Regions from separate parts of the Mesorhizobium sp. M1066 genome, predicted to be linked through region 4. Evidence: predicted binding sites of a transcription regulator. Region 4 holds the regulator's gene; each other region holds the start of a gene.

Evidence for each region. The regulator LexA, encoded in region 4, represses DNA repair genes until DNA is damaged. The targets are predictions, from matches to a motif close to TGTTCNNNNTGTGTTCNG.
Region 1: NKH52_RS14795 (helicase-related protein) is a predicted target of LexA. The motif match lies at 3,597-3,614, and genes of this name have one in related genera.
Region 2: NKH52_RS25450 (ImuA family protein) is a predicted target of LexA. The motif match lies at 4,887-4,904, and genes of this name have one in related genera.
Region 3: NKH52_RS21125 (ATP-dependent helicase) is a predicted target of LexA. The motif match lies at 4,768-4,785, and genes of this name have one in related genera.

The regions. Positions count from the first base shown of each region.
Region 1 covers NZ_JAMYMR010000009.1:21,337-29,002, forward strand. Annotated here, with positions in the region: gene NKH52_RS14775 (citrate/2-methylcitrate synthase) at 1-153, shown strand, start outside; gene phaR (polyhydroxyalkanoate synthesis repressor PhaR) at 173-784, opposite strand; gene NKH52_RS14785 (acetyl-CoA C-acetyltransferase) at 1,085-2,263, shown strand; gene phbB (acetoacetyl-CoA reductase) at 2,357-3,082, shown strand; gene NKH52_RS14795 (helicase-related protein) at 3,804-7,238, shown strand; gene NKH52_RS14800 (RNA-binding S4 domain-containing protein) at 7,255-7,641, shown strand.
Region 2 covers NZ_JAMYMR010000026.1:49,494-57,159, forward strand. Annotated here, with positions in the region: partial or broken gene NKH52_RS25405 (ATP-dependent DNA ligase) at 1-300, opposite strand, end outside; gene NKH52_RS25410 (hypothetical protein) at 393-527, opposite strand; gene NKH52_RS25415 (KTSC domain-containing protein) at 563-763, opposite strand; gene NKH52_RS25420 (hypothetical protein) at 1,357-1,527, opposite strand; gene NKH52_RS25425 (entericidin A/B family lipoprotein) at 1,545-1,685, opposite strand; gene NKH52_RS25435 (hypothetical protein) at 2,602-2,814, shown strand; gene NKH52_RS25440 (hypothetical protein) at 3,317-3,514, opposite strand; gene NKH52_RS25445 (hypothetical protein) at 3,619-4,374, opposite strand; gene NKH52_RS25450 (ImuA family protein) at 4,935-5,699, shown strand; partial or broken gene NKH52_RS25455 (DUF6504 family protein) at 5,611-7,134, shown strand; gene NKH52_RS25460 (error-prone DNA polymerase) at 7,131-7,666, shown strand, end outside.
Region 3 covers NZ_JAMYMR010000018.1:261-7,926, forward strand. Annotated here, with positions in the region: gene NKH52_RS21115 (ATP-binding cassette domain-containing protein) at 1-703, shown strand, start outside; gene NKH52_RS21120 (ABC transporter permease) at 700-1,749, shown strand; gene NKH52_RS21125 (ATP-dependent helicase) at 2,032-4,728, opposite strand; gene NKH52_RS21130 (glucose/quinate/shikimate family membrane-bound PQQ-dependent dehydrogenase) at 4,981-7,296, shown strand; gene NKH52_RS21135 (hypothetical protein) at 7,432-7,666, opposite strand, start outside.
Region 4 covers NZ_JAMYMR010000003.1:305,084-312,749, reverse strand. Annotated here, with positions in the region: gene NKH52_RS07260 (ComEC/Rec2 family competence protein) at 1-2,192, shown strand, start outside; gene lexA (transcriptional repressor LexA) at 2,186-2,926, opposite strand; gene kynU (kynureninase) at 3,338-4,585, opposite strand; gene kynA (tryptophan 2,3-dioxygenase) at 4,665-5,501, opposite strand; gene NKH52_RS07240 (AMP-binding protein) at 5,498-7,123, opposite strand; gene NKH52_RS07235 (hormone-sensitive lipase) at 7,433-7,666, shown strand, end outside.

The DNA.
Region 1 (7,666 bases), on a different contig from region 4:
GCGCTGACGCGCAGTCTTGGCTTGCCGCGCGATACGCCGTTCCGCCTGTTTGCGCTCGCACGCAGCGTCGGTTGGGCAACGCACACGGTCGAACAGATAACAAGCCGAAGTGTCATCAGGCCGCGCGGCCGCTATGAGGGCCTGCTGCCGTAAGATCGCAAGAGCGCTAAGCTCAGGACATCGTGTCGAGCTTGCGCTGCATGGCCGCGATCTGGTCCTTCAGTTCCTGAAGATCGTCGGGCTTGTCAGGTGTTTCCTTCCTGGCCGGCTCGGGCGACGGCGCAGCGGCCGGCGCGGTGCCGGCGGGCGGGAACGGCGTGAACAGCCGCATCGCATTCTGGAACATTTCCATGTTGCGGCGTGTCTGTTCCTCCAGCGCCTTGATCGGCGTGGTGATCTTCATCATGTCGAGCGGCGACTTGCCGATCGCCCCCTTCATCTGCTCGCGAAAGCGCTCCTGCTCCTTGGAAAAGGCGAGCATCGACTGTTCGAGGAAGCTCGGGACGATCATCTGCATCTGGTCGCCGTAATAAGCGATGAGCTGGCGCAGGAACGGGATCGGCAGCATGTTTTGCCCGTCCTTGTTCTCCAGTTCGAAGATGATCTGGGTCAGCACCGGATGCGTGATGTCGTCGCCGGTCTTGGCGTCCTGGACGGTGAACTCCTCGCCCTTCTTGACCATCTCGGCGAGGTCCTCGAGCGTCACATAGGTGCTGGTGCCGGTGTTGTAGAGGCGGCGATTGGCGTATTTCTTGATGATGATCGGATCGTCTTTAGCGGCCATCTACATCCTCCCGGGACACCGGCGCGCCTCTGAGCAAGCCGCCGATAACGATTGTGCCTTTTTTTTGAGGATATGCGCAAAAGCTTCACAATTCCAAGCAGTTTGTGCAGTGCGGGATCACTAAATGCTGCATAGCAGGCAAAATATGCTGCGCAGCAATGGACGAATGGCCGCCATGGCAAGGCACGACCTGCTTGCGGCGCATGGGCGCCCTGCCTATTTCCGGTTTGACTTGGGGTTGGGAAAGGGCAAGAAAAGTCCCTAACGACAGAACGACACCCTTGAAGTCTGGAGAAGAAAATGTCCGTTTCCATCGTCATTGCCAGCGCGGCGCGCACGCCGGTCGGCTCCTTCAACGGCGCCTTTGCCGCCACCCCGGCGCATGAGCTCGGTGCCGTTGTCATCAGGGAATTGCTGTCACGTGCCGGTGTCGAACCAGGCGAGGTCGACGAGGTCATCCTCGGCCAGGTGCTGACCGCCGCTCAGGGTCAGAACCCGGCCCGCCAGGCATCGATCAATGCCGGCCTGCCCAAGGAAACCACAGCCTGGGGCCTCAATCAGGTTTGCGGCTCGGGTCTGCGCGCCATTGCGCTCGGCATGCAGCAGATCGCCACCGGCGATGCCAAGGTGATAATCGCCGGCGGCCAGGAATCGATGTCGCTTTCGACGCATGCCCAGCACCTGCGCGCCGGCGTCAAGATGGGCGACTTCAAGCTGATAGACACCATGATCAAGGATGGGCTGTGGGATGCCTTCAACGGCTATCACATGGGCAACACCGCCGAAAACGTCGCGCGTCAGTTCCAGATCACCCGCGACGACCAGGACCAGTTTGCGCTGGCCTCGCAGAACAAGGCCGAGGCCGCGCAGAAGGCCGGCAAGTTCAAGGACGAGATCGTCGCCGTCACACTCAAGGGCAAGAAGGGCGACACCATTGTCGACCAGGACGAATACATCCGCCATGGCGCCACGCTCGACGCCATGACCAAGCTGAAGCCGGCCTTTGACAAGGACGGCACGGTGACCGCCGCCAACGCCTCCGGCATCAATGACGGCGCCGCCGGCGCGCTGCTGATGAGCGAGGCGGAAGCGGTGAGGCGCGGCATCACCCCGCTGGCACGCATCGTGTCCTGGGCAACCGCCGGCGTCGATCCGCAGATCATGGGCACCGGCCCGATCCCAGCATCGCGCAAGGCCTTGGAAAAGGCCGGCTGGTCGGTCGGCGATCTCGACCTGGTCGAGGCCAACGAGGCCTTTGCCGCGCAGGCCTGCGCCGTCAATAAGGACATGGGCTGGGACCGCTCGATCGTCAACGTCAATGGCGGCGCCATCGCCATCGGCCACCCGATCGGTGCTTCCGGCGCCCGTGTCTTCAACACGCTGGTCTTCGAGATGCGCCGGCGCGGCGCCAAGAAGGGTCTCGCTACCCTGTGCATCGGCGGTGGCATGGGCGTCGCCATGTGTGTCGAAGCACTCTGAAGAACTCACCAACCGGGCGGCGCGAGCCGCCCGTTCTGTATCCAGTGCCTGCCAAGCCCGACAACAGGGCGGTATCAAAAAAAGGGGAAATGCATGACCAAGGTAGCAATCGTCACAGGCGGATCGCGCGGCATCGGCGCGGCGATCTCGATCGCATTGAAGACCGTCGGCTATTCGGTTGCCGCGAACTACGCCGGCAATGACGCCGCAGCGGCGAAATTCAAGGCCGAGACCGGCATTCCGGTCTACAAATGGTCGGTCGCCGACTATGATTCCTGCGCCGCCGGCATCCGCCAAGTCGAGGCCGATCTCGGCCCGGTCTCGGTGCTGGTCAACAATGCCGGCATCACCCGCGACGCCATGTTCCACAAGATCACGCGCGAGCAGTGGAAAGAGGTCATCGACACCAACCTGTCCGGCGTCTTCAACATGACGCATCCGCTGTGGAGCGGCATGCGCGACCGCAAGTTCGGCCGCGTCATCACCATCTCGTCGATCAACGGCCAGAAAGGCCAGGCCGGCCAGGTCAACTATTCCGCCGCGAAGGCTGGCGACATCGGTTTCAGCAAAGCCCTCGCTCAAGAGGGAGCCCGCGCAGGGATCACCGTCAACGTCATCTGCCCTGGCTACATCGCCACCGAGATGGTCAAGGCGATCGACGAGAGGGTGCTCAACGACCGCATCATCCCGCAAATCCCCGTCGGCCGCCTCGGCGAACCGGAAGAGATCGCGCGCTGCGTCGTCTTCCTCGCATCCGAAGATGCCGGCTTCATCACCGGCTCGACCATCACAGCCAACGGTGGCCAATACTTCGCCTGACGACGTGGCGATGTAGGAGATCGACGGGCCGGCACACCGGCCCGTTTCCGGCACGGTCCCTTTGACGTGCTCGCGACCGTAGCTGACCCAATTCGGCACGCGAAGGTTAACAGCCGGCAGCCGCCCTGTGCAAAAGCTCCCTGGCAACCTGTGGATTCTCGGTGGATAAACTGTTCACAACACAAGATATTGGGGTGAACAAATCGGGAAAATTACGCCATCGCTGATTCGTCGCCGATTCGTTCCGGTTATGAGCTGAGCGTTAACGACGACAGCCGGAATCGCCTGCCCAACTGCTTAACGCAGGTTAAGAAAGATCAACAATTTCATAATGTTGGTCGAGGCGCGCCAAGCCACCGTGATTGTTTCCAGGCAAAGGTTAACGGCAACGCCCTCTTAGCATGAAACGGGCCAGTTCAGCGATTCAGCATGTGGTGCGACTCGCGGTCGCGAAATCCACATGTAGCCGTGAACAAAAGCTGAACCCGCAGGAGTCACTGATTCGTCGCCGATTCGTTCCAGACTCGTTCTATCCGTTAATCCGCAGCCGGTTGAAAGCTTGACAAAACCACCCTTCTCGCCGCCGGCGGAACATTCCGCTTTCGCTTCGCGCCCGAAATCCCTATGTGTCGCCTGTCATACGCGCCATTTGAGGCACGCTCCCGACAACCAGAGGCCAAGAAGCCTTATTTCCAGGTCCCAGAAGCCTTATTCTAGGTTGATGAACATCCAGCCCAAACACACCGAGCCGCTGATCCTGTCGGGCCGCGACGTGACCGCCGTGCTCGGGCCGACCAACACCGGCAAGACCCATCTCGCAATCGAGCGCATGGTGGCGCATGAGAGTGGTATCATCGGCCTGCCGCTCAGGCTGCTGGCGCGCGAGGTCTACGCCCGTGTCTGCGAAAAGGTCGGCGCCCACAAAGTGGCGCTGATCACCGGCGAGGAAAAGATCCAGCCGCCGGGCGCCAGATATTCGGTCTGCACTGTCGAGGCCATGCCGCGCGAGACCGACGCCGCCTTCGTCGCCATCGACGAAGTGCAGCTCGCCGGCGACCTCGAGCGTGGCCACATCTTCACCGACCGCATCCTGCATCTGCGCGGCCGCCAGGAAACGCTGCTGCTCGGTGCAGCCACCATGCATGGCATTCTGCAGCGCCTGCTGAGGGGTGTCTCGGTGGTGACGCGGCCGAGGCTGTCGCATCTTGCCTATGCCGGCTCCAAGAAGCTGACCCGCCTGCCGCGGCGCACGGCGATCGTCGCCTTCTCGGCCGACGAGGTCTACGCCATCGCCGAGCTGATCCGCCGCCAGCAGGGCGGTGCCGCTGTCGTGCTCGGCGCGCTCTCGCCGCGCACCCGCAACGCCCAGGTGGCGCTGTTCCAGTCCGGCGATGTCGACTACCTCATCGCCACCGATGCCATCGGCATGGGTCTCAACCTCGATCTCGACCACGTCGCCTTCGCCCAGAACCGCAAGTTCGACGGCTTCCAGTATCGCAACCTGACCGCGGCCGAGCTCGGCCAGATCGCCGGCCGCGCCGGCCGGCATCTGCGCGACGGCACCTTCGGCGTCACTGGCCAGGTCGACCCGCTGGACGAAGAGCTGATCAAGAAGATCGAAGGCCATGATTTCGATCCGGTGAAGGTGCTGCAGTGGCGCACCGCGCATTTCGACTTTGCCAGCCTCGACGCGCTGAAGCGCTCGATCGAGACCAACGCCCCCGTCGAGGGACTGACGCGGGCATTGCCTGCCGTCGATGCACAGGCGCTCGAGCATCTGTCGCGCGACGAGGACATTCGCGCACTCACCACCAATGCCAAGCGCGTGGCGCTGCTGTGGGAAGCCTGCGCGCTGCCCGACTACCGCAGGATCGCGCCGGCGCAGCATGCCGACCTCATCGCTTCCATTTACACGGACCTGGCACGCCACGGCCATGTCGACGAGAATTACATGGCCGAGCAGGTGCGCCGCGCCGATACCACCGAGGGCGATATCGACACGCTGTCGCATCGCATTGCCCAGATCCGCACCTGGACATTCGTGTCGAACCGGCCCGGCTGGCTGGCCGATCAGGCACACTGGCAGGAAAAGACGCGCGAAATCGAAGACAGATTGTCGGATGCGCTGCATGAGCGGTTGACGAAACGCTTCGTAGACCGCAGGACTTCCGTCCTCATGCGGCGCCTTAGAGAAAATACCATGCCTGAAGCCGAAATTAGTCCTACCGGAACCGTCCTTGTCGAAGGCCATCATGTCGGCGAGCTGCAAGGGTTCCGCTTTACCGCGGACCAGACCGCCGGCGGTGAAGACGCCAAGGCGGTGCGCACCGCCGCCCAGAAGGCGCTGGCCGCCGAGTTCGAGGCTCGCGCCGAACGCTTTGGCGCCTCGGCCAATGGCGACATTGCGCTTGGCTCGGACGGCACGCTGCGCTGGATCGGCGCGCCGATCGGCACGCTGGTATCAGGCGAAGACGCGCTGAAGCCGCGGCTGGTGCTGCTGGCCGACGAACAGCTGACCGGCCCGGCGCGCGACAAGGTCGCCGCGCGTGCAGAGCGATTCGTCAATTTCCAGATCGAGTCGCTGCTGAAGCCGCTGGTCGATCTCAGGAACGCCGACCAGATTTCTGGCATCGGCCGCGGCATCGCCTTCCAGCTGGTCGAGAATTTCGGCCTCATCAACCGCCGCGACATCGCCGAGGAGATGAAGTCGCTCGACCAGGAAGGCCGCGCCGCCCTTCGCCGGCTTGGCGTGCGCTTCGGCGCCTACCATGTCTTCGTGCCGGCGCTGATCAAGCCGGCGCCTGCCGGGCTGGTGACATTGCTGTGGGCGCTGAAGAACGACGGCAAGGACAAGCCGGGCTTTGGCGACGTGGTCCATGCGCTCGCCTCGGGTCGCACCTCGGTGGTGATCGACCCTGCTTTCGACAAGACGTTCTACAAGCTTGCCGGCTACCGCAATCTCGGCCGTCGCGCCGTGCGCATCGACATACTGGAACGGCTGGCGGATCTGATCCGTCCGGCGACCAACTGGAAGCCCGGCCTCGGTCAGCGCCCGGACGGCGCCTATGACGGCCAGTCCTTCATGGTGACGCCGCCGATGATGTCGATCCTCGGCGCCACCGCCGACGACATGGAAGAAATCCTCAAGGGTCTCGGCTATCGTGCCGAGCCGAAGCCGGCCGTCGAGGTCAAGGCGCGGCTCGAAGCACAGGACAATGCCGCGCGCGAAGCGGCGGTGGCGAAGCTTGCGACGGAAGAAGCTGCACGAGTCGAGCAGGCCGAAGCGGCGGAAGCCGCGGCAACGGATGCCGCAGCAGAGGCAGCCGTCGAAGGGTCGGAGCCGGCATCGGACGCAGTGGCCGTTTCGGAAACCGCGGCCGAAATTCCCGCCGAAATCACCTCCGACGCCGCGGCTGAACCTGCTGCGCCTGCCGTGGAAGAACAGGCGGACGCTCCGGTCGAAACCGTGCAAGACGAAGCGCCTGTAGCCAAGGCTGCGCCCGACGTCGCCGAACCGGCGCCGGTTGAACCGCAGGCAGAGACTGAGACTGCCGAGATCGAAGTTGCAGCGGCAGAAGAAGCCGCAACGGCCGAGTTGGTGTCAAATGCCGCGCCGGCAACGGACGCCGCGCCGGACGAACCTGTGGCGGTGACTGAAGCAGCCGCCGGCGAACCCGCTCCGGAAGCCGAAGCGCCAAAACCCATCCTGTTGTGGCGTCAGGGCCGGTTCGAACAGCGTCCGCGCAACCGCGACGACAACCGAAGGAACAATCGCCCACGCAACGGACAAGCGCGCGGTCGAAGCGATGCGCCTGCGGATGCCGCCGGCGCACCGGCCGCAGCTACGCCAAGTGAACGGCCTGCCCATGAAGGCCGGCGCGATGGAGCCGGCAAGCCGCGCTTCGACCGCTCGAAATTCAAACCCAAGCCGCAGGCCGAAGGCGAACAGCGGCGTGACGGCAGGCCGCAAGGCGAGCGTCCCGACCGCCGTGAGGGCCGTCCCGACTGGAAGGGTGGCAGGCCGGATGCCAAAGGTGGTCCGCAAGGCGGCAAGCCGGCCTTTCAGCCGAAGCCGCGCGAGGAACGCCCGGTGCGTTTCGATCCGGATTCGCCCTTCGCCAAGCTCGCCGCATTGCGCGACCAGTTGAAGAAATAGAACCCGGCTCGCTTCGATGGTTGCCGAAGGCCGCCAGCGCATCGACAAATGGCTGTTCTTCTCACGCGCCGTGAAATCGCGCTCGCTGGCGGCAAAACTGGTCGTCGCCGGCCGCGTTCGCATCAATCGCGACAAAGCAGCGCAGGCCTCCGATCAGGTCAAGCCAGGCGACGTCCTGACCATCACGCTCGAGCGCCGCATCTTCATCTGGAAGGTGCTCGGCGCCGGTACGCGGCGCGGCCCGGCCGAGGAGGCCCGTACGCTTTACGAGGACATGTCGCCACCGCCCGCACCGAAGGGCGAAGCCCCTCCCGATGCGATTCCGGGGCTGCGCGAGGCCGGCAGCGGCCGCCCGACCAAGAAGGAACGTCGCCAGACCGACCGATTGCTCGGCGAAGACTGATGGCCTGGCGTCCAAAAACACGCAG
Region 2 (7,666 bases), on a different contig from region 4:
CTTACGGCGGGTGACGGCTGACTGCAGGGCGTGGAAGTCGGACAGGCCGGCCTCGTTGACCGTGATTGTCTCGCCATCGATGATGAAACTTTCCGCCTCGATCGCCTCCGCTTCTCCGGCAAGTTCGATATAGCGGCCGGTCCAGTCGTATCCGTTCTCGGTGAACAGCCGGATCCCGTTTTCATCCTTGATAATCTGGGTCCGATACCCGTCGAATTTCATCTCATGAAGCCATTCGTCGCCCTGCGGTGGCCTGTCGACCAGCTCGGGCTCCATGGGCTTGATGAACTTCAGAGGCATGCGCTGACTCGCATAGTGCGATTCAATTAGCGAGCGCTAAAATGGTTCCGGAACATTTTAGACGATTTGAATGTTTGATAGCTATGACGAAACTATGCGACCTTGGCCCGCCGATTCCCGGCAAGCAGCACGACGGCGAGCCTGCCGACGATCAAGAGAATTTCATGATTTGCCCGGTATGCGGCCAGCGGCTCGACATGCGTGACTTCCGCCAGGTCGCTTGGCACGATCAGCCCCAACACGAGCCGTTGGAACTGGAGCCCTATGTCACGAGCCGGAATGGATACCGATTGCGAACGTGGTCGTTGAAATAGCGGCCCTTGGCGAAGGCGGCTTTGAACGCGGTGAAGGTCTCAAGCGGTACGTCCAGAAAGTCGTACTGCCTGCCACTCGCTACAAACCACACTGAGAGAACCCTGGTTTCCGGATCGTATTCGAACTTGTGTATTGAGGTCGACGGCATGGTGCACCAGCTGTTCCGGTGAGCGACCCGCGAGATGGCCCGCCCACTGAGGAAGCAGCGAGCGGGCCGACCACGGCTGTACGTCCATGGCCATCATCGCCGCCACGGAAGGGACGGTGACGGCATTCCAACTCTCATTGGATTTCGGCGTTCCACACATAAACAAAAAGGCCCGCCACCTCTCGGCAGCGGGCAGTGTAGGTCGCTAGGATCACCCAGCGGTACTAAAGTACACGCCGCCTCGCCAAAAGGGAAACCTTAGATATCGCTAATGCATGATTCGGACCCTGGGGCTGACCGTGTCGTATCAAATCCGAGAATATCCCTGCGGGCCAGGTGATAGCGGGAATATCGTGCAGAGGCTCCGACGTCCTATTGTGCAGCCGAACAGGCAACGAAAAGGCGCGTGACGCTCCACCGATCCGAAAACGACTTTCTTGAGGTGACCGACGAGAGCAACGGCTAGCAGCGGCGGGCCGTGCCTAGGGATAGTTGGACGAAACGGTGGGTACACCCCTGCTGGATGGGTGAGGTGCAAAACGATGCAACCACAATGCCCCGATGCGCGACAGAAAGCCGTCGCAACGTCGTCGTTATTCAAGCCGGAATTCAACCGCATGCTTGTCGGCATCACTAATAAGGCCGCTGTCCATAGCGGTTTCGAAGGCCTTGGTGAAATACTGATCATCGGAGGCTTCGTGATCCTGCTGTGCAATATCGATCGGCAGTGCTCCGATCACGCGGCCTGTCGTCTTCTCGATCACCGTGACGGTCCTCTGCATCAGGGTTTGTTAACCGTGTCGTCGACTGCGTTGGCCGTCGATTTGACGTCCCTGCCGACGCCGCGGACGGTGTTGGCGCAAGCCGTAAGGGCCAAAGCACAGGCAAGAATGACAATCGGTGCGGTGCGTAGCAGTTTCATGGACGGGTTCTCCTATTTGTCCTGGTTTATCATGTCCGTTTAGTGCCGTATCGCACCGGATTGGCCTGTAACCGCCATCACCTTGTTGTGGGCGGCCGCTTCATGTGCGGTGTCAAAGGGCGTTGCGACGGTCGTCCCATCCGGAGCCAGTATCACAGCCAGGAACGGAAGGCCGATCAGCGGTGGTGCGTAGACAACGTACGCTGGGCGGGCATTTTTCATTGCCCATGTAGCACCTTTTGTCGGTTAGTACCTAATCCACGCCCTGAAAGATGAAAAAGCCCGCCAGCCGGTGCCAGCGGGATTCCAGGGTCAAAAGACCTGCTCACGTCGCAGAAAGACCGGACTCGATGACTTGCGCCGTGATTGAGGAAAGTATTCCCCGCTTCGTCAGGACCGGCTTTTCATAGGCTTTTTTCATAGCTGCTCCTCGCTTTTTCACACACCGAAACTGGTTTGGGCAATTAACTCGTCAAGCTGATGCTAAAAAGGCCGCCAGCTTTCGACAGGCTAGGTCTGAGTAGCTGGCTCAACCAGCATAGGTCAATGAGCGGCGGCATTTGGTTGCAAACCGCGCCCGATCTCGTTCGACCTCTTGCTCTTTGTTTCCCCTCCACGCCACTGGCCGGAGCATCGTCCTCGTCATTGAGCAACGGGCAGGCTCAGAAGCCGTGGATTCCCGTCAACATCATCTGAAATCGTGTCGGCATCGCGGCCGCTGAGATTGCTCGCTAAGCGTCTCCCTCTTTATCTGTCGGTGGCTGGCCAACCTTAAAATGCCGAAGCGCCTCTATTCTTCACATTGCGCCTTCCTGCACCAGCACCTTGGCAAGCGATTCCTTCTGGCGGGAAACAGCCATGATTTTTTCCTTTCGGATAGCGATAGGGGTATCGTCGTGGCGGCAGGAGGCGACCTATGCAGAGTTTCACCGTCGAGCTGATACGCGACGGCAGAGCCGTGGAACGTGCCGAGATTCAGGCCGAAAATGTTGTGGAAGCCGCGAAGATGTGGGGACCGGTAACCATCCCGTACGCCGAAGAGCCTGACATTGGCGAATGGATCAGGGTAACGCACCCCGACGGCAACACGACAACTTGGTTTGAGCGATCGCTAGGCGGCGGCAGCTAGGTGTGGGCTCGCTGGCCAGGATAACGGCAGGGTCGAGGGCAAGAGCGGTGACGCACGCCACGCGTCGCGATCATCGCAGAAGAAAACGGAGGGATGATCCGGTGCGAACCAGCGGGCGAAGAACTTCGGTCGCGTTGGACGGCAAACTGGCAATCCAGATTGACGGCTGTCCTGTCGAAATTGGTCGACCAAGACTTAGCCGGCCCTCCCAAATCCGGGAACGATGTTAGCGGGAGAGCGCTACATCCCCGGGCCCCCCATTGGGCGCGTCTTTTACTGCCGCCGGCATAAAGCGTGAGCAAGTCGTGATCGATCGCAGCGGCAGTCCGTCAACCCGGCGCCGCGAGTTGTGCGCGAGAGCACTGGCTTCCGAGCGTTTCCTCCAGCCGAGCCATTCGGCGACTGACAACGGATTTGCGACTCCCGCCACGATACGCCTCGTCCCTGCGTGATCTACCGAAGGTCCTGGCTTCGGCTTCTTCTGATCTGGCACATCGTACACTCAGTGCGTCCGGCCGGAGCGGAGATGCATCTCGATCTTATTGATTGCCTTGGTGAGGACATCGACTGCCTGCAGATTGACCGCGAAGTCGAAGTTCCCTTGCGCCGTTTCGAATATCAGAACGCCGACCTTGGCGAGGTCGTCGCTCATCATGCCTATTCCAATGCCGGTCGGCATATAGGGTGGTTTTTCTGACATGGTTCTCTCCTCAGATGCGGTGTGGGCTTGTCGGGCTTTTGGCCATCCAGCGTCCGACCTGGAGTGGCCAAGCACGATCGATGGACGATGGCCGTGTAACCCGTCTATTCGAAATGCATCGACTGGCCGCGCATCATCGCCAGGGTCAGTGCAATTGCAGGATTTGCAGGTGGCTTCTCCATAAGCAGGGAGCCGTCGAAATCGCGCCATGCCGCCATGCGCAATTCTTCACCGTCTTCGCTGGCTGCAGGGTCGAAAACGTGGGCATCATAGGGATCCCTGTCAATCTCGATCGTCCAGTCCTTGAGCGCCTTGCGAGCCATTTCTTCCACCTGGGCGAGGTCACTGGTGAAGAAGGGGATGCGGTCGCCATCTTCCGAAAGCGGCTCGACCCGATCCAGCGTCGGCCGCTCGGGCACCCAACCAAGAACGAAGGCAATATCGAAATCGATCTGGCGGTCCGGGCCAGTTGTACCCTCCAGCCGTTTGACGACGTCAGGATAGAGCTGCTTGCGCGCCGGCCACGTGTTCGCAAGTGCCTTGGCCTGCAGTCTCGTTCGGGGCACATCGATCAGTTCCATGATCTGATGGCGCGGAACCTTGTCCTCCGGCCAGCCCGCACAACATGCAGTCCTCGCAGCCTCGTCGGCCTCCATCCAGACCGAAGCAGCCTGGTCCTCGTTCTCGGTTGGCTGGTCGTCTTCCGGAAAGCCTTTGATATCCCACCTTTCCAACGCGAACAAACCTTCCGTGCCTTGCAAAGCCGTAATGCCGGCGCGCGCGAAAACTGCTTCGGCTGCCCCGACCCCGCGTGCCAGTTCCTCGGGCGTTGCCCCTTCAATGTTCAAGCGAAGTTCCATGGTTCGCCTCCTGTATCAATCCTCCCTGCAGTGAACAAAATAAGAACAAAGGTGTCAAGAGACTCCTGATGGTCGGGAAATAGTTCTTTTTTTCAATGGGGTAGGTCACATTGGGCAATCGGTTGAGGCTTCGTGCTCAATCCCAACGCAACTGCATTCATGGCCGCTGCTACACGCGGACCACAGCGGACGAGGGACAGTCGGTCCCGCGTCCTGTCCTGCGGCCGGCGCTATGTTGAGGCTCCTATGGCTGTCCTGTTAACCGCCCGCGGCGGCGGCGAATTTCCTCCGTCCCGCGCGCGACAATGTCCGCAATTGCGGACGCGCGCAGGACTGCGGTTTATACGTCGTTTTTCCTTGGGCGCCGCCAGCCGGCGCGAACATCCAACAGGACAGGTGGCCTTCGACGCCTCGTCCTGTTGGCAAACCGTTCTTCCGGTGCCACGGGGCGGTCGCGACAAACATTTCTTCCGCAGCGCCACCTCGCCATGCCATTGACTCTTTATTAGGAAGGGAACAAATGAGGAACATTCCGCCAGCATATCGCGTTCAGGGGACAGATGAGTGCATCGAGGCCAAACGCTGCTATTTCCGATCTGCGAGATCGCATTTCGCGTCTCGAAGGCGGTAATGCGCGCAAAAGGGCGGTGCTCCCATTCGGCATCTCCTCTATCGACAATCATCTGCCAGGCGGGGGTGTGGCGCTTGGCGCACTTCATGAAGTTGCCGGCGGCGGCAATGGAGCGATCGATGGCGCCGCAGCGTCGCTTTTTGCGGCCGGGATTGCAGCCAGGACGCAAGGCAAGGTGCTGTGGTGCGTGACGCGCCAGGATCTGTTTGCGCCGGCAATCGCCCAGGTCGGACTGCATCCCGACCGGGTGATCTATGTTGAAGCCGGTGACGACAAATCTTTGCTCGCCTGCTTCGAGGAAGGTCTACGGCATGTCGGGCTTGGGGCTGTGGTCGCGGAAGTGGCGCGCCTGTCCATGACTGCCTCGCGCCGGTTGCAACTGGCATCGGAAGGCTCCGGCGCAATGGGTATCGCCATCCGCCGCTGGCGCCGCCAGACCGAAGCCGCCGACTTCGGGCAGCCGACGGCGTCTGTCACCCGCTGGCGGGTTTCCGTGCTGCCGTCGCGACCGCTGCCTGTGCCCGGCGTTGGCCGGGCGCGATGGCAACTTGAACTGATCAGATCTCGTGGAGGGGAAACACTCGATATCGAAGTGGAGGCTTGTGATGCCAAGGGTCGTCTCGCTCTTCCTTCCAAACTGGTCGACCGACCGGCTCAGAAGGAAATTGGGCGACGTCTCGCCGCCACCGGATAAGCCTTTGGTGCTGGTCGGGCGGCATGGTAGTCGTCGCCTGGTGACTGCGGTGGATCGCGCGGCAATAGAAGCAGGCTTGCGCGTCGGAATGCTCGCGACGAAGGCACAGGCCCTCGTGCAGGGCCTGGCGGTTATGGACGCGGAGCCCGATGCTGACGCGGAGGCATTGGAGCGGCTGGCGCTATGGGCGTTGAGACGCTATGCGCCGATCGCCGCTGTGGATACTCCGGACGGATTGGTCATGGAGACCACTGGCGCCGATCACCTTCATGGCGGCGAACAGTTGATGCTGTCCGATATGGTCGAGCGTCTCAGCCACGTCGGCTTCTCGGCGCGGTCAGCGATTGCCGATAGCTGGGGTGCTGCTCATGCGGTGGCGCGGTACGTCAAGCAGACCGTCAGCGTGGTCGCTGTCAATGCAACCTGTGATGCGATCCTTCCTCTGCCCATCGCGGCACTGCGGTTGCCCGATGCGATCGTCAGCGGTCTGCGAATTTTGGGCTTCGACAGGGTTGGCGAGCTTCTGAAGCAACCACGCGCGCCACTGACCCTGCGCTTCGGACCGGAACTGGGTCGTCGCCTTGACCAGGCTTCTGGACGCCTTGCCGAACCGATAGAGCCCGTGCGGCCAGCCGATGTGGTCGAGGTAAGACGAGCCTTCGGCGAACCCATCGGCGCGGCCGAGACGATCGCCCGCTACATCGGCAAGCTTGTTCAAGCGCTATGTGTCGAGCTGGAGACCAAGGGCCTTGGCGCCTAGCGGCTCGACCTGCTGTTCTACCGGGTCGACAACAGCATCCAAGCCATTCGCGTCGGCACTGCCATGCCGGTCCGCGACGTGAAGCGGCTGACGCGTTTGCTATGCGACAAAATCGAGAAGATCGATCCGGGTTTCGGCATCGAGTTGATGCGCTTGTCCGCACCCTTGGCCGAGCCGTTGACGCCCAAGCAGACCATCTCCTCACTTATCGAGCAACCGGACGCTGACATCTCAGACCTGATCGACATCCTCGGCAATCGTGTGGGCTTGGAGAAGCTGTATCGGTTTACCCCGGTGGCAAGCGACGTGCCCGAGCGATCGTTCCGGCGCGTGGCGCCGGCCTCGGCCGAAACCGGCCAGGCATGGCCAGATCATTGGCCGCGGCCGGCTCGTCTGTTTGCCGTGCCGGAGCCCATCGAGGCGATAGCGTTGCTGCCGGATCATCCGCCGGCGAGCTTCACCTGGAGAGGCATCCGCCGACGGGTCAAGCGCGCCGATGGCCCCGAGCGGGTCTTTGGCGAATGGTGGAAGCGTGATGCCGAGCTTGCCGCCGTGCGCGACTATTTTCAGGTCGAGGACGAAGCCGGCGAGCGGTTCTGGATCTATCGCGCCGGCGACGGCGAGGATGCCGCGACCGGTTCGCATCGCTGGTTCCTGCATGGCATCTTCGGATGACTGCGTCGTATATTGAACTCCAGTGCACCTCGCATTTTTCCTTCCTGCGCGGCGCCAGCTCCTGCGAGGAATTGTTTGCGCAGGCCGCAATCATGGCCCTGCCGGCGCTTGCCATCTGTGATCGCAACAGCCTGGCTGGCGTTGTGCGGGCTCACGAGGCTGCAAAGGCAACCGGCGTCAGGCTGATCGTCGGCTGCCGGCTTGATCTGGCGGAAAAGATCTCCATCCTGGTCTATCCAACCGATCGCGCGGCCTATTCGCGGCTTTGCCGCTTGCTGTCGCTGGGCAAGAAGCGTGGCGGCAAGGCGAAATGCCTCCTGCATTGGGCAGACCTTGTCGCCTATGGCGAAGGCCTTGTTGCCTTGTTCATTCCGGATCAGGCTGATGACACATGCTCGCTCTGGCTGCGGCGGCTACACCAGGCATTTGGCAATCGAGCCTATATGGCGCTGACCTTGTTTCGCCGTCCAAATGACGCGCTGCGGCTGCACGAACTGTCCAACCTTGCCGGAGAGGCCGGCGTGCCGACGGT
Region 3 (7,666 bases), on a different contig from region 4:
GGTCGTCGGCCTGCTCGGCGACAATGGCGCCGGCAAGTCGACGCTGATCAAGATCCTCTCGGGCGTGGTCAAGCCGACCAGCGGCGAAATCCTCGTGCGCGGCAAGCCGGTGACCGGGTGGAGCGCCGCGCGTTCCCGCGAGGCCGGCATCGAGACGGTGTTCCAGGACCGGGCGCTGGCCGTGCAGCAGACCATCGTTCGCAACATCTTCATGGGCCGCGAACTGACCGGCTTCATGGGCTTTCTCAGGGTCAACAAGGAGATCGAGGAAGCGAGCCGGCTGATGCGCGAGATCGGCTTCACCTCGAAAGTGTTCACGCCGCAGTCGATCGTCGGCCAGCTGTCCGGCGGCGAGCGCCAGGGCGTGGCGATCGCCCGCGCCATCTACAAGCAGGCGGAGTTGATCGTCCTCGACGAGCCGACGACGGCGTTGTCGCTGACCGAAACCGCCAAGGTGTTCCATTTCGTGCGCCAGGTGCGGGCGAGCGGCCGCTCGATCCTGTTCATCGGCCACAACATCCATCATGTCTTCGACATCGCCGATCGCTTCGTCGTGCTGGACCGCGGCAAGGTCGCACTGACGACCGACCGCAGCGAGGTCAAGTCGGCCGAAGATCTCATCAACTTCATGGAAGAGGTCGCGCATCCCGGCGGATTGGCCGGGCTGCACGATGCCGGCGACGCGGAGCAGAGAGCACGATGAGCAAGACCATGGAGCCCGACCTGCACGAGCCGTCCGCCGGCATTCCCCGCCCCAGTGCCCAGAAAGAGTGGAAACACCCATCCGATCACTGGATGCGCGGCTTCATCCTCGACAACCGTGCCGCGCTCGGCACGCTCGCCGTGTTCATCGTCATGATGACGGTGTTCCTGATCGCCAACCCGACCGTCTTCACCACCTGGTATCTCTACCGCTCGGTGCTGACGACGCTGCCGGTGGCGCTGTTCGTGGTGGTGCCGCTGGTCTTCGTGGTCACCTGCGGTGAGATCGACCTGTCGTTTCCGGCAACGATGGGCTTTGCCTCATGGGTCTTCGCGCTGGTCGTGCAGGCCGGCTACGATCCGTTCCTCGGCATCGCCGCGGCACTCGTCACCGGCATGCTGCTCGGCTTCCTGGTAGGCTCGCTGGTCGTCTATGGCGGGCTGTCGTCGCTGATCGCCACGCTCGGCATGAATTTCCTGCTGCGCGGCCTGATCCAGATCATCAACGAAGGCAAGTCGATGGCGCTGACCAGCCTCAGCGACAGCTGGGCCTACACGATCTTCTCAAGCCAGCTCCTCGGCATTCCGGTGCAGATCTTCTGGGCCATCGGCTTCGTCGTGCTGTCGGCGATGCTCTACAACCGCCACCGCTTCGGTGCGCAGGTGAGGGTGGTGGGCGACAACCCCGACAGCGCCCAGCAGATGGGCATCGACGTCAAGCGCGTGCGGGTGAAAGTGTTCGTCTTCGTCGGCATCGGTGCGGCGCTCGCCGGCACATTCTCGGTGATGATCAACTTCACCTGGTGGCCGACCGCCGGCGACGGCTATCTGCTGCCGGTGCTGGCCTCGGTGTTCGTCGGCGGCACGCCGACCTGGGGCGGCATCGGCACCGTGGTCGGCGGCGCTATCGGCGCGGTCACCGTGTCCTTCATCCAGACCGGCGTCGTGGCGGCGGGGTTGAGCGGTTTCTACGTCCAGTTCTTCAACGGCCTGATCATCATCCTGTCGCTGCTCGGGCATAAGTGGAACCAGGCACGGTATCGGTGAGGGGCTGTTTCGTTGGCGAACCGCATGCCTTGCGCGGACGCCCATCATTTCGTCATCCACGGGCGAAGCAAGGAGCGTAGCGACGCGGCGCAGACCCGAGGATCCATGCCGCGACTTAAAAGTACCGCTGCGGTTGTGGAATTCTGCTCCGCTGCATTTCTGGGCGAAGGTCGCGGCATGGATCCTCGGGTCTCCGCGACGTCGCTTCGCTCCTGCTCCGCCCGTGGATGACGAAGGTGGGGCTTCCGCCAGAGAATGGTCGCTTGTAGGGCAAGCGGGCGCTCACACCGCCGCGACGAACCCGTCCAGCACGCGCTTCTGGCCGGCCTTGTCGAAGTCGATGGTCAGCTTGTTGCCTTCGATCGCGGAAATGTTGCCGTTGCCGAATTTCTGGTGGAAGACGCGGTCGCCGACGTTGAAGGCGGATGGCGTGTCGGAGACGGATTTGGCGACCAGTTCGCCGTCGATGGTGCGGCCTTTGACCGAGGTGCGGCCGGCGCCGTAGCCGCTGTCCGTCTCGCCATAGCCGATGCGCTCGACCTGGTGGCCGGAGCGCGAGCCCCAGTTGCGGTCGGTCGCCTCGGTGCGGTTGGCCTGCGCGCGCTGCCAGCCCGGCGTTGCATAGGTGTTGGAGAAGGCGCCGGATTTTTCGCTGTCGGCGCCGACATTGTCGAAGCGCGAGGCGCCATAGGGGTTTTGCCGTCCCGCGCCCTGGCCGCCGCGGCCGGAGGCAAAAGAACCGCCGCCATAGGAATTGCCGTAGCCGCCGTAGGAGTTGCCGCTTTCGGCGACCTCGACATGGGCTTCCGGCAGTTCGTCGAGGAAGCGCGACGGAATGGTCGACTGCCACAGGCCGTGGATGCGGCGGTTGGAGACGAACCAAAGATGCAGGTTCTTCTTGGCGCGGGTCAGGCCGACATAGGCAAGGCGGCGCTCTTCCTCCAGCCCGGAGCGGCCGCCTTCATCGAGCGCGCGCTGATGCGGGAACAGGCCTTCCTCCCAGCCGGGCAGGAAGACGGTCTCGAATTCGAGGCCCTTGGCCGAATGCAGCGTCATGATCGAGACGGCGTCGAGCCCGGCATTCTGCTCGGCATCCATGACCAGTGCGACATGTTCGAGGAAGGAGCGCAGCGACTCATACTCCTCCATCGAGCGGATCAGTTCTTTCAGGTTCTCCAGCCGGCCGGGCGCTTCGACCGAGCGGTCATTCTTCCACATGTCGGTGTAGCCGCTCTCTTCGAGAATGGTCTCGGCGAGTTCGGTGTGCGGCGTGGTTTCCAGGGCCTTTTGCCAGCGCTCGAAATTGGCCGCGACCTCGCGCAGTGCGGCGCGCGGCTTCGGCTTCAGCTCGTCGCTTTCGGCCAGCTTGGCGGCGGCCTCCAGCATCGGGATGCGCAGCGCGCGGGCCGTGTCGTGGATCTGGCGGATGGTGGCTTCGCCCAGGCCGCGCTTGGGCACATTGACGATGCGCTCAAAAGCGAGGTCGTCGGCACCTTGCGCGACGACGCGGAAGAAGGCCAGCGCATCGCGTATCTCCATGCGCTCGTAGAAGCGCGGGCCGCCGATGACACGGTAGTTGAGGCCGAGCGTGACGAAGCGGTCCTCGAACTCGCGCATCTGGAAGGAGGCGCGGACAAGGATCGCCATGTCGTTGAGATTGTGCTTTTGCCGCTGGTAGGTCTCGATGGTTTCGCCGACGGCGCGGGCTTCCTCCTCGGAATCCCAGGCGGCATGGACATGCACCTTGCCGTCCTCCGGCTCGTTGCGGTCGGTGAACAGCGTCTTGCCGAAGCGGCCCTCATTGTGGGCGATGAGGTGGGAGGCCGCGCCAAGGATATGCGCGGTCGAGCGGTAGTTGCGCTCCAGCCTTATGATGGTGGCGCCGGGAAAATCCTTGTCGAAACGCAGGATGTTGTCGATCTCGGCGCCGCGCCAGCCATAGATGGATTGGTCGTCGTCGCCGACGCAGCAGATGTTGACGGTGGCGGTGCGCTGATATCCCTCCCCCTTGAGGGGAGGGTGGCCGGGCGAAGCCCGGTCGGGTGGGGTCCGCGCGGCAGTGCTCGACGTTTTGGAGGTGCCTTCTGAGGCAACCCCCTCCGCCCGCTTTGCGGGCACCTCCCCCTCAAGGGGGGAGGATTGCGGCCGCTGCGCCAGCAGCCGTAGCCACATGTACTGGGCGGTGTTGGTGTCCTGATATTCGTCGACGAGGATGTATTTGAAGCGCTTGTGGTATTCCTTCAGCACATCCGGATTGGCGCGGAAGATGCGGATCGGGTGGCATAGAAGGTCGCCGAAGTCGCAGGCGTTCAGCGTCTTCAGCCGCTCCTGATAGGCCTTGTAGAGTTCGCGGCCCTTGCCGTTGGCGAAGGCGCGCGCGTCACCCTCGGCGATGTCGGCCGGGCCTTGGCCCTTGTTCTTCCAGCCGTCGATCATCTGGGCGAACTGCTTGGCCGGCCAGCGCTTGTCGTCGAGCCCTTCGGCCTGGATCAGCTGCTTGATCAGCCGCACGACGTCGTCGGTGTCGAGGATGGTGAAGTCGGATCTCAAGCCGGCAAGTTCGGCATGGCGGCGCAGCAGCTTGACCCCGATCGAGTGGAAGGTGCCGAGCCAGGGCATGCCCTCGACATTGCCTTCGCCGATCAGGACGCCGATGCGGATCTTCATCTCGCGCGCGGCTTTGTTGGTGAAGGTCACCGCGAGGATCTGCGACGGGAACGCCTTGCCGGTGGCGAGGATGTGGGCGATGCGCGTGGTCAGCACGCGGGTCTTGCCGGTGCCGGCTCCAGCCAGCACCAGAACCGGGCCTTCCGTTGTTTCAACCGCTAGCCGCTGCTCCGGGTTGAGGCCCTTCAGATAGTCGGGCGCGTTGTTGTGTCCGCTGCGGGCAGCCATGGCGCGCGCGGCGATGCCCGACGGGGCCGTGGGCCGCGCATTGGGTTCGTCGAAAAAGGGCATGTCTTCGGAAAAGCCGGACATCGCCCCGAATGTAGTGATTCGGTGGGGAAAGACCAGAACTGTCTACGTTTTGTTCCGCTAAAGTGCCCGATTGCTGCCCCGCGCTCCCACCGCGGTCGATGTTATTCCAATTGCGATGGACCATTACCGCCTGCGCTTGAGGCCCGTGCTTGACAGGCGGGACCGTCAGGAGAAAGTTGTGCTTCGGGCAGCGACGCAATGCCGGGTTGCCATGGCCGCGCCGCGAAGCGCAACAGTCGAAGGAGTATCATCTTGGCTGTCACCATCACCTCCCTCATTCTTTTCCTCATCGGCCTGGCACTCGGCGGCGGCGGCATCCGCCTGGCGATGCTGGGCGGCAGCTGGTACTATGTCGTTGCCGGCCTTGCCTTCCTGATCGCCGCCTGGCTGCTCTACCGGCGCCGGTCCACCGCACTGTGGCTCTACGCGGTAATCGTGCTCGGCACGTTGGCCTGGGCGGTCTGGGAAACCGGCTTCGACTGGTGGGAACTTGGACCGCGCGGCGGCATCATCGTGCTTCTCGCTTTGTGGCTGCTGACGCCGTGGGCGAGGCGGGGTCTTGTCGGCCCTGACGCACGCGCGCCGCTGATCCTGGCCGTGCTGGCCTCGCTGGCCGTCGCCGGTTATTCGATGACTTCAGATCCGAAGGACATTGCCGGCGAACTCGGCACCGACAAGGTGGTCGCCAACGCCAATCTCGGCAATGATGTGCCGGCCGGCGAGTGGCACTATTACGGACGTACGCAGTTCGGCCAGCGCTATTCGCCGCTCGACCAGATCACGCCTGACAATGTCGCCAAGCTGCAGCCTGCCTGGACCTACCAGACCGGCGACGTGAAGGGACCGGACGATGTCGGCGAGACCACCTATCAGGTGACGCCGCTGAAGATCGGCGACACGCTCTACATCTGCACGCCGCACAATTTCGCCATCGCCATCGATGCCGCGAGCGGCAAGGAGAAATGGCGCTTCGATCCCAAGGTCAAGCTCGACAAGGACCGCCAGCACCAGACCTGCCGCGGCGTGGCCTATTATGCCGATGCCGCCGGCGCCGCCGGGCAGCCCTGTGCGACCCGCGTCTACCTGCCGACCTCGGACGCGCGGCTGATCGCGCTCGACGCCGCCAACGGGCAGGTCTGCCCGGCTTTCGCCGAGGGCGGCACGCTGAACCTTCTGACCAACATGCCCTATCCGAAGTCGGGCTATTACTACTCGACCTCGGCCCCGCTGATATCAGGCGGCAAGATCATTGTCGGCGGCGCGGTCAACGACAATTATTCGACGCAGGAGCCGTCCGGTGTCATCCGCGCCTACGACGCTGCCACCGGCGCGCTGGTGTGGAACTGGGATTCCGGCAATCCGGACCAGACGACGCCGCTGCCGGCCGGCCAGACCTATACCGCCAACTCGCCCAACATGTGGTCGACGCCGAGCGCCGACGAGAAGCTCGGCCTGCTCTACGTGCCGCTCGGCAACCAGACGCCGGACCAGCTCGGCGCCGGGCGCAGTGCCAATGTCGAGAAGTTCTCGTCGTCGATCACCGCGCTCGACCTCAACACCGGTCAGGTGCGATGGGTGCGGCAGACCGTGCACCACGATCTCTGGGACATGGACGTACCGGCACAGCCGAGCCTGATCGACATCACCAAACCCGACGGCACGGTGGTGCCGGCGCTGGTCGGACCGACCAAGCAGGGCGACCTCTATGTGCTCGACCGCCGCACCGGCGAGCCGGTCATTGCGGTCAACGAAGTGCCGGCGCCGGGCGGCGCGATCGAAGGCGACCACACATCGCCGACGCAGCCGGTCTCCGATCTCACCTTCATGCCGAAGCCGCTCACCGGCGCCGACATGTGGGGCCTAACCATGTTCGACCAGTTGGCCTGCCGGATCGAATTCCAGGGCCTGCGCTATGAGGGACGCTATACGCCGCCTTCCGTCCAGGGCTCGCTGATCTATCCCGGCAATTTCGGCACCTTCAACTGGGGCGGCGTCGCCGTCGATCCGGTCCGGCAGGTGCTGTTCGGCATGCCGACCTACCTGGCGTTCAAATCGCAGTTGATCCCGCGCGATCAGGTGCCGCCGCCGGACGAGGGGCGCGGCAGCGAGCAGGGGCTGAACCGCAACGAGGGCGCGCCCTATGCGGTGGTGATGGGGCCGTTCCTGTCGCCGCTCGGCATTCCTTGCCAGGCGCCGCCCTGGGGCTATGTCGCCGGCGCCGATCTCAGGACCGGCAAGATCGCCTACAAGCACCGCAACGGCACCGTCTACGACATGACGCCGCTGCCGCTGCCCCTGAAAGTCGGGGTGCCGGGCATCGGCGGGCCGATGATCACGGCTGGCGGCGTCGCCTTCCTGGGGGCCGCGGTCGACGACTATCTGCGCGCCTACGACCTGACATCGGGCAAGCAGCTGTGGCAGGCGCGGCTGCCGGCCGGCGGGCAATCGACGCCGATGACCTATACGGTCGCCGACGGCCGCCAGTTCGTGGTCATTGTCGCCGGCGGCCACGGTTCGGTCGGCACCAAGCCCGGGGATTATGTTATGGCCTACGCGCTGCCGAAGTAGGCGACAGGGTAACGCGATCTTTCAGAGGTCGCGCCGCCCCTCATCTGTGCCGGTGTCTTTCCCCGTATAGTGACGGGGAGAAGTGCCCGACTGGGCGATGAGGGGCGGCAAATCTTCCGATCGACCCGTTGTCGATCAGCCAATCCCCAGATGACCCTTCAGGCTGGGCACCGAGCCGAGCACCTTGTTGGTCAGGTCGGGGCCGGCGGCGGCTTCGGCCTGCTGGATCAGCGTTGCACCGGCCTTCTGGATTTGCGCCATATCGAGCCCGGATGCTTTGAGCGCGGCGATGCCGTTGATCAGCGCGCCGGCCTTCTCGCCGAGAACGCCGCCAAGCGCGCCCTGCAACGACGACAGAAAACCGCCACCG
Region 4 (7,666 bases):
GGGGCGTAGCCTTCCTGCTGGTGCCGGTCTGTCTGGCGATCGGAGCGATCGGCTATTTTTCGCTGACGGCCGAGCCCGACTTTGCGAGACCTGTCGCGGTTGTCATTCTGACGGGGGTCTGTGCGCTGGTCTCGCGCTCATGGCCAAAGACCCATCTGTGTTTCATGGCGGCACTTTTGTGCGCCCTAGGACTGCTTGCTGCCAAGGTCGAGACGTGGCGTGCGGGCACACAAATGTTGGGCTCGGAAATCTCGACGCAGGTGACCGGCCGCGTCGTCTCGCTCGACCGGATGGAAACCGGCCGCATCCGGCTGACCATCGACGTGACATCGACCGCAAGACCGAAACTGCGCTATGCGCCGGAACGGGTGCGGCTTTCGGCACGCAAGATCCCGGCTGACGTGACCGCCGGCTCCCTCATCACCGGATATGCCAAGCTCTTGCCGCCGACCGGACCGGTGCGGCCGGACAGCTATGACTTCTCCTTCGACAGCTATTTTGCCGGCATCGGTGGCAGCGGGTTCTTTCTCGGCAATCCAAAGCTTGTCGTCAACGATGACGGCGACATGCCGCTGCCGGCCCGAATTTCCTCTAGCGTGGAAAATGCCCGTGAAGGCATCGCCGACCATATCAGGGCGAGCGTCGGCGGCGCCGAAGGCGAGATCGCCGCGGCGCTGATCGTCGGCGTGCGCGCCGGCATTCCCGATGACATCAATGAGGCGATGCGACGTACCGGCATCTATCACATCATCTCCATTTCGGGACTGCACATGGCTCTGGTCGCCGGCACCATCATGGGTTTGCTGCGCGGCGCCTTCGCCTTGTTTCCCGACTTTTCCGCGCGTCGCCCGGTCAAGAAGTATGCCGCCGCCGCCGCACTGTTCTCGATCGCGGCCTATCTCATCATCTCGGGAGTCGTCGTTGCCGCCGAGCGCAGCTTCATCATGCTGGCGGTGATGCTGATTGCCGTGCTGTTCGATCGAGCAGCACTCACCATGCGCAATCTGGCGATCTCGGCGATCGCCGTCATCGTGGTGTCGCCGCATGAGGTGGTCGGCCCGAGTTTTCAGATGTCGTTCGCCGCGACCGCGGCTCTGGTCGGCGCCTATGCCGGCTGGGCCGATCACCGCGCGGGAAAAGCAAGACCGCCGCCGCCAAAGCGATCCATGCCAGGTTTCCTGACGCGAAAATTCCTGCTGGCGGCAACCGGCCTTGCCATGACCTCGATCATCGCCGGAAGCGCGACGACGCTGTTTGCCATCTGGCATTTTCAGCGTGTCTCGCCGCTTAGCCTGTTTGCCAATCTCGCGGTTATGCCGATCGTCACCGTCGTCATGTTCCTGGCCGTCGCCAGCGCGCTGCTGATGCCTTTCGGATTGGATTGGCCGGCTCTCTACCTGATGGGTAAGGGCCTGACGATGATGATCGCCATATCCGGCTGGATCTCCGAGCGTTCGCCTGTCGATGGGGTCGGGCTGATTTCGCAACAGTCGGTCCTGCTGGTGGCGATTGCTTTGGTCATCGCGACGATGGCGACAACTTGGCTGCGGCTCGCTGCTCTGCCCTTCGCGCTTGCCGGCCTGCTGACGGTCTCGGATACGCGCACGCCGGATGTGCTGATCTCGGAAGACGCCCGGCTGGTGGCGTTGCCGATCGGTGGCGGCGAGCTTGCCGTCAGCCGGGAACGGCCGAACGAATTCACCGTCGATAACTGGAAACGCGCCCTGACATCAGAAACCATCGTCGTGCCAGAGGTGTTCGACAACAGCGATGGGCAATTCGATGTCGCGGATGCCGTTGATCTGCCGCTGGGATCGCCGTTCTATTGCTCCTCAGGCGTTTGCGTGGCCAGGCACATGTCCGGTGCGATCATTGCCTATGTCGAGGACCGCAAGGACGCCTGGAAAGCCTGCGGCTTCGCCGAGTTGATCGTCATCAATGACGCCACCGCGTATGACGCCTGTCACAATCCGCTGGTTCTCGTCATCACCAAGCGGCAACTGGCTCGCAAAGGCAGTGCCGCGGTCTTCTTCGATCGCCAATCGGCGACCACGCCAGCGACGATCAGCTTCGCGGTGGACAGCCCATATCGGCCCTGGCACACGCAACGCAAATACTCTCGTGAGGCGAGGGGGCTGGCACCCTTCAAGAAACCGGAGAAGCCAGCGGCCAACCCGCAGCCGGCTCAGTAGCGGCGGATCAGGCCGACGAGCTTGCCTTGCACCTTGACCCTGTCCGGGCCGAAAATACGGGTTTCATAGGCCGGATTGGCGGCTTCGAGAGCAATCGAAGCGCCCTTGCGGCGGAACCGCTTCAGCGTCGCTTCCTCTTCATCGACCAGCGCCACGATGATCTCGCCGGGGCTCGCCGTGTCGGCATTGCGGATGATGACGGTGTCGCCGTCGAAGATACCGGCCTCGATCATCGAGTCGCCCTTGACCTCCAGCGCATAGTGGGCGCCGCCCATGATCATGTCCGGCGGCACCGAGATCGAATGCGTCTGATGCTGGATGGCATCGATCGGCACACCGGCGGCGATACGGCCCATGACCGGGATCGACACGGCGGAGACCGCATCGTCATCATTGCCGGGCGAGGGCATCCGCGAAGGCGCCGGCTTGATCTGCCGGCCAAGGGCACCACCCTGACCGAGACTGCCCTGGATGACGCTTGGCGAAAACTTCTTTGCCGCGTTGAGGCCGGGCGCGATCGAGTCCGGCAATCGCAGCACTTCCAGCGCGCGTGCCCGGTTGGGCAACCGGCGAATAAAGCCGCGCTCCTCAAGTGCGGTGATCAGCCGATGAATCCCGGATTTGGAGGCAAGGTCAAGCGCCTCCTTCATCTCGTCGAAGGATGGCGGAATGCCGCTCTCCTTCAGGCGTTCATGGATGAACATCAGCAGTTCATGTTGCTTGCGCGTCAGCATGGCGGCCCCCAGGTTACCTGAAACCAGAATCGAAAAACAAACCCAGAACAAACCCTATCTGTTCCAGTTGTGTTCTGCAACCGTTTAAAGTTTAATGAATTTGTTAAGGCTGCTGAAATTATTTGGCGCTTGCCAGCGGGTCGCGATCAACAAGCGCCAGGCACGGCGATGCGCCTGCTCACATTGAAATTATTATGGTTAATGACCTGTGGCTCATCCTCGACCCAAGGATTGGCATTATCAATCTATCGACCTCCACAAAGGACGATATAAATCTTCGGGACGTTCGTTTGCCGTGAACGAAACGGAGCCAAAACGCCAACGTCTGTTGGCATTTGTGGCTGGAAATTCAGCCCTCCGTCATCTGCCAGGCAGTGAGGGCGGCGGCGGCGGATCGCGGGGATCGTTGCGTCAGGTAACGGCTTCTTTGACCGCGAAACGCTGGTCCTTCCATGCGCCCGTGCGCAGAATATCCTCCAGCACCTCAACCGCCAGCCACACATCCTTGTAGCCGACATACAGCGGCGTGAAGCCGAAACGGATGGTCGATGGCGCACGGAAGTCACCGATCACCCCGCGCTCGATCAGCGCCCGCATGATTTGATAGCCATGGTCGTGAAGGAACGACACCTGGCTGCCACGCCTGGTCGCGTCGCGGGTGGTCTCCAGCGTGAGACCGTAGGCGCCGCACTTGGCTTCGACGAGCTGGATGAACAGTTCTGTCAGTGCGACGCTCTTCTTCCGCAATGCCGCCATGTCGACGTCGCTCCAGATGGCAAGCGCGCCTTTGAGCGCCCGCATCGACAGGACAGGCTGGGTGCCGCACAGAAAGCGGCGGATGCCGGTGCCGGCAACATAACCCCGTTCGAAGGCAAAGGGCCGCGCATGGCCCCACCAGCCGCTGAGCGGCTGGCTGATATCGCCGTGGTGGCGCTGCGCGGCATAGATGAAGGCCGGTGCGCCCGGACCGCCGTTGAGGTACTTGTAGGTGCAGCCGATGGCGAAATCGGCATTTGCGTGATCGAGCTCGACGGGCAGGGCGCCGGCGGTGTGGCAAAGATCCCAGACGATCAGCGCTCCGGCCGCATGAGCTTTGCGCGTCAGCGCCGCCATGTCGCGCAGTTCACCCGATTTGTAATTGACGTGATTGACCAGCACCACCGCGACGTTTTCGTCGATCAGCTCTTCGATGGTCGGCGCGTCGACACCCGCGAGGCGCAGCAGGACGCCATCCCGGGTCGAGGCCACGCCTTCGGCGATGTACAGGTCGGTGGGAAAACTGTCACCTTCGGCGACGATGGCCGACCGGCCGGGCCGCATCTCCAGCGCCGCGTGCAGCACCTTGTAGATGTTGGTCGATGTCGTGTCGCAGACAACGGTCTGGCCGGCCGCGGCTCCTATCAGGCGTCCGAGCTGGTCGCCGAGTTCGATTGGCATCTCGAACCATCCGGCCGTGTTCCAAGCTCGGATGAGATCCTGGGCCCATTCTTGGGTCGCCGCCTGCTGCAGCTCGCTGAAAACGGCATGAGACGCTGCCCCCAGTGAATTGCCGTCGAGATAGATCATCCCCTCCGGCAGAATGAAACGGTCGCGCATGGCCCGCAGCGGATCCGTGGCATCCATCGCTTCGACTGCGGCGAGATCAGGAATTCCACTCATGGTCGGTCAGTCCCCGGTTGTTCGCGAAGGGTTTTCCGCCACAGCGCGTCCCCTCGGTGTGCCTGTTTTCATTTCGACGTCAGAGCCGGGTGCGGACCGTCCACAGCTCCGGGAACAGCACGACCTCGAGCATTTTCTTCAGATACGAAGCACCCGACGTGCCGCCGGTGCCGCGTTTCAGGCCGATGATGCGCTCCACCGTGGTGACGTGATTGAAGCGCCAGCGCCGGAAATAGTCCTCGAAGTCGACCAGCTTCTCGGCCAGTTCGTAGAACATCCAGTAGCGCTGCGGATCGCGGTAGATGGTCTGCCAGGCGACCAGCACCTCTTCATTCTCGGTTCGCGTCTCACGCCAGTCCGTGCGCCTGGCATCGGCACCGATGTCGAATCCGTTGCGCGCCAAAAGCAGCAGTGCCTCGTCATAGAGCGACGGCTCGGCCAGGATCGCTTCCAGCTTCCCGCTCAGGTCGGGCCGATGCTTGTGCGGCCCGAGCATTGCCAGGTTTCGGTTGCCGGCCATGAACTCGATGGCGCGATACTGCCAGGACTGGAAACCCGAGGACTGGCCGAGCGCGTCGCGGAACTCGGTGTATTCGCTGGGCGTCATCGTCCGCAGCACGTCCCAGGCATTGTTCAGCTGCTCGAAGATGCGCGCAACGCGCGACAGCATCTTGAAGCTCGGCTCGAGCCGGTCTGCGCGGATGGAACGGATCGCGGCGCCAATCTCGTGCAGAGCAAGCTTCATCCAGAGCTCGGAGGTCTGATGCTGGATGATGAACAGCATCTCGTCATGCGCCGATGACAGCGGCGTCTGGGCCTCCAGCACTTTCTCCAGGTGCAGGTAGTCGCTGTAGGACATGCGCTCCTTGAACGACATCTGGGCGCCTTCGGACGCCGGATCGTACGGTTGGCTCAATTGATTTTCTCCGTGCGCAGCCGGAAGCGCTGGATCTTTCCGGTCTGGGTCTTGGGCAGAGCGGCGATGAATTTTACCGATCGCGGATATTTATAGGGCGCGATCGTTGCCTTGACATGGTCCTGCAGGCGCTTGGTGGTGAGGGCGTCGGGCGCGACGCCCTGCACCAGCACGACATGCGCCTCGACGATCTGGCCGCGTTCGGCGTCCTCTGCACCGATCACCGCGCATTCGGCGACGTCCGGATGCGCCAGCAGCGCCGCCTCGACCTCGGGACCGGCGATGTTGTAGCCGGCGCTGACGATCATGTCGTCGGAGCGTGCGGCGAAATGGAAGAAGCCGTCCTCGTCCTGCGTGAAGGTGTCGCCGGTGAGGTTCCAGCCGTCGCGCACATATTCCTTCTGCCTGTCATCGGCCATGTAGCGGCAGCCGGTCGGGCCGCGCACCGCCAGCCTGCCGGTCGTGCCGCGCGGCACCTCGCGCATCTCGTCATCGACGATGCGCGCCTCATAGCCGCCCACCGGCTTGCCGGTCGACGCAGGCCTCATGTCATCGAAGCGGTTGGAGATGAAGATGTGCAGCATTTCGGTGGCGCCGATGCCGTCGAGGATCGGCTTGCCGGTCTTTTGCGTCCACTCTTCGAAAACCGGAGCGGGCAAGGTCTCACCGGCCGAAACTGCAACGCGCAGCGATGACAAATCGGCACCTTCATCCATGGCCTTCAGCATGGCGCGGTAGGCAGTCGGCGCGGTGAAGGAGATCGTCGCTTTGTAGGTTTCGATGATGTGGATCATGTTGGGCGGCGTCGCCTGTTCGAGCAGCGTCGCGGCAGCGCCGAAGCGCAGCGGGAAGATGGCGAGCCCGCCAAGGCCGAAGGTGAAGGCCAGCGGCGGCGAGCCGACGAAGATGTCGTCCGGCGTCACCTCCAGGATTTCGCGGGCGTAGGCGTCGGCGATGATCAGCAGGTCGCGGTGGAAATGCATCGTCGCCTTCGGCACGCCTGTCGTGCCCGAGGTGAAGCCGAGCAGGGCGACATCGTCGCGGCCGGTGTTGACCGCACTGAACGTCACCGGCTTGTCGAGCGCGGCGCGATCGAGTTCAGCATCATGGTTGGCGGTGCCGTCGAAACCGATGACCTGCCTGAGGAATGCGCTGTCCTTGGCGCACACGGTCATCTCGTCCATCAGCCTGGTGTCGCAGAGCGCGACGGTGATTTCCGCCTTGTCGACAATCTTGGCGAGTTCGCCGGCGCGCAGCATCGGCATGGTGTTGACGACCACGGCACCGACCTTGGTGGCAGCCAGCCAGCAGGCGACCATGGCGGGGTTGTTGGCCGAGCGGATCAGCACCCGGTTGCCCGGCTTGACGCCATAATTCTCGACCAGCGCGTGGGCCAGCCTGTTCGTCCAGTCGGACAGTTCCTTGTAGGTGCGGCGGCGGCCATTGCCGATGAGGGCGGTGTGGTCGCCGAGACCTTTTTCGACCAGCCTGTCGGTCAGTTCGACACCGGCGTTGAGGCGTTCGGGATAGTCGAAGCCGTCGAGCAGGATTTCAGGCCATTGCTCCGGCGGCGGCAGGTGATCGCGCGTGAACGTGTCGATATGCGCTGAAGGCCCAAGCATGTCGCCGCTCTCCCGTCTGCTGCCTGGCCAGTGCGCGATGCGCCTTGGCCGGATGTAGTGGATCCTAAGGTCCTGCTCTGAGGAAGCTTCGTAATACCATCGCACCTGCTGGGATGCGCCCAGAAAGGGTGAACATCTGCAGGTTCGGGCAGCACAGCAGACCTCCCATTGTCGGCTGTTCGTTGGGGCAGGATCGCACCAGTCGAAATTTGTTTCAAGCCTAAAATGTTTTTTGCTCAGGGCATTGACGCATGGCATGGCGGTGGCCATTGCTAGCAAGTAGCGATGCCGTCTTGGGGAAGGGCGCAGATGTTCGAACGTCACATCGTCAATTGGGATGATGCCTATGCAAACGGCGCCAACATCGCGGGCAGTGATCGCTGGCCGTCTGCGTGGGCGGAGCCAGCGCAAGCATTCCGCGATGCGCTGTCGGCGCAGGGCCGGGCGCGGCTCGACATCGCCTATGGCGACGGACCGCGCAATCGGCTCGATCTTTTCCTTCCCAGGGCCGCGCCCAAAGGGCTGGTAGTGATTATCCATGGC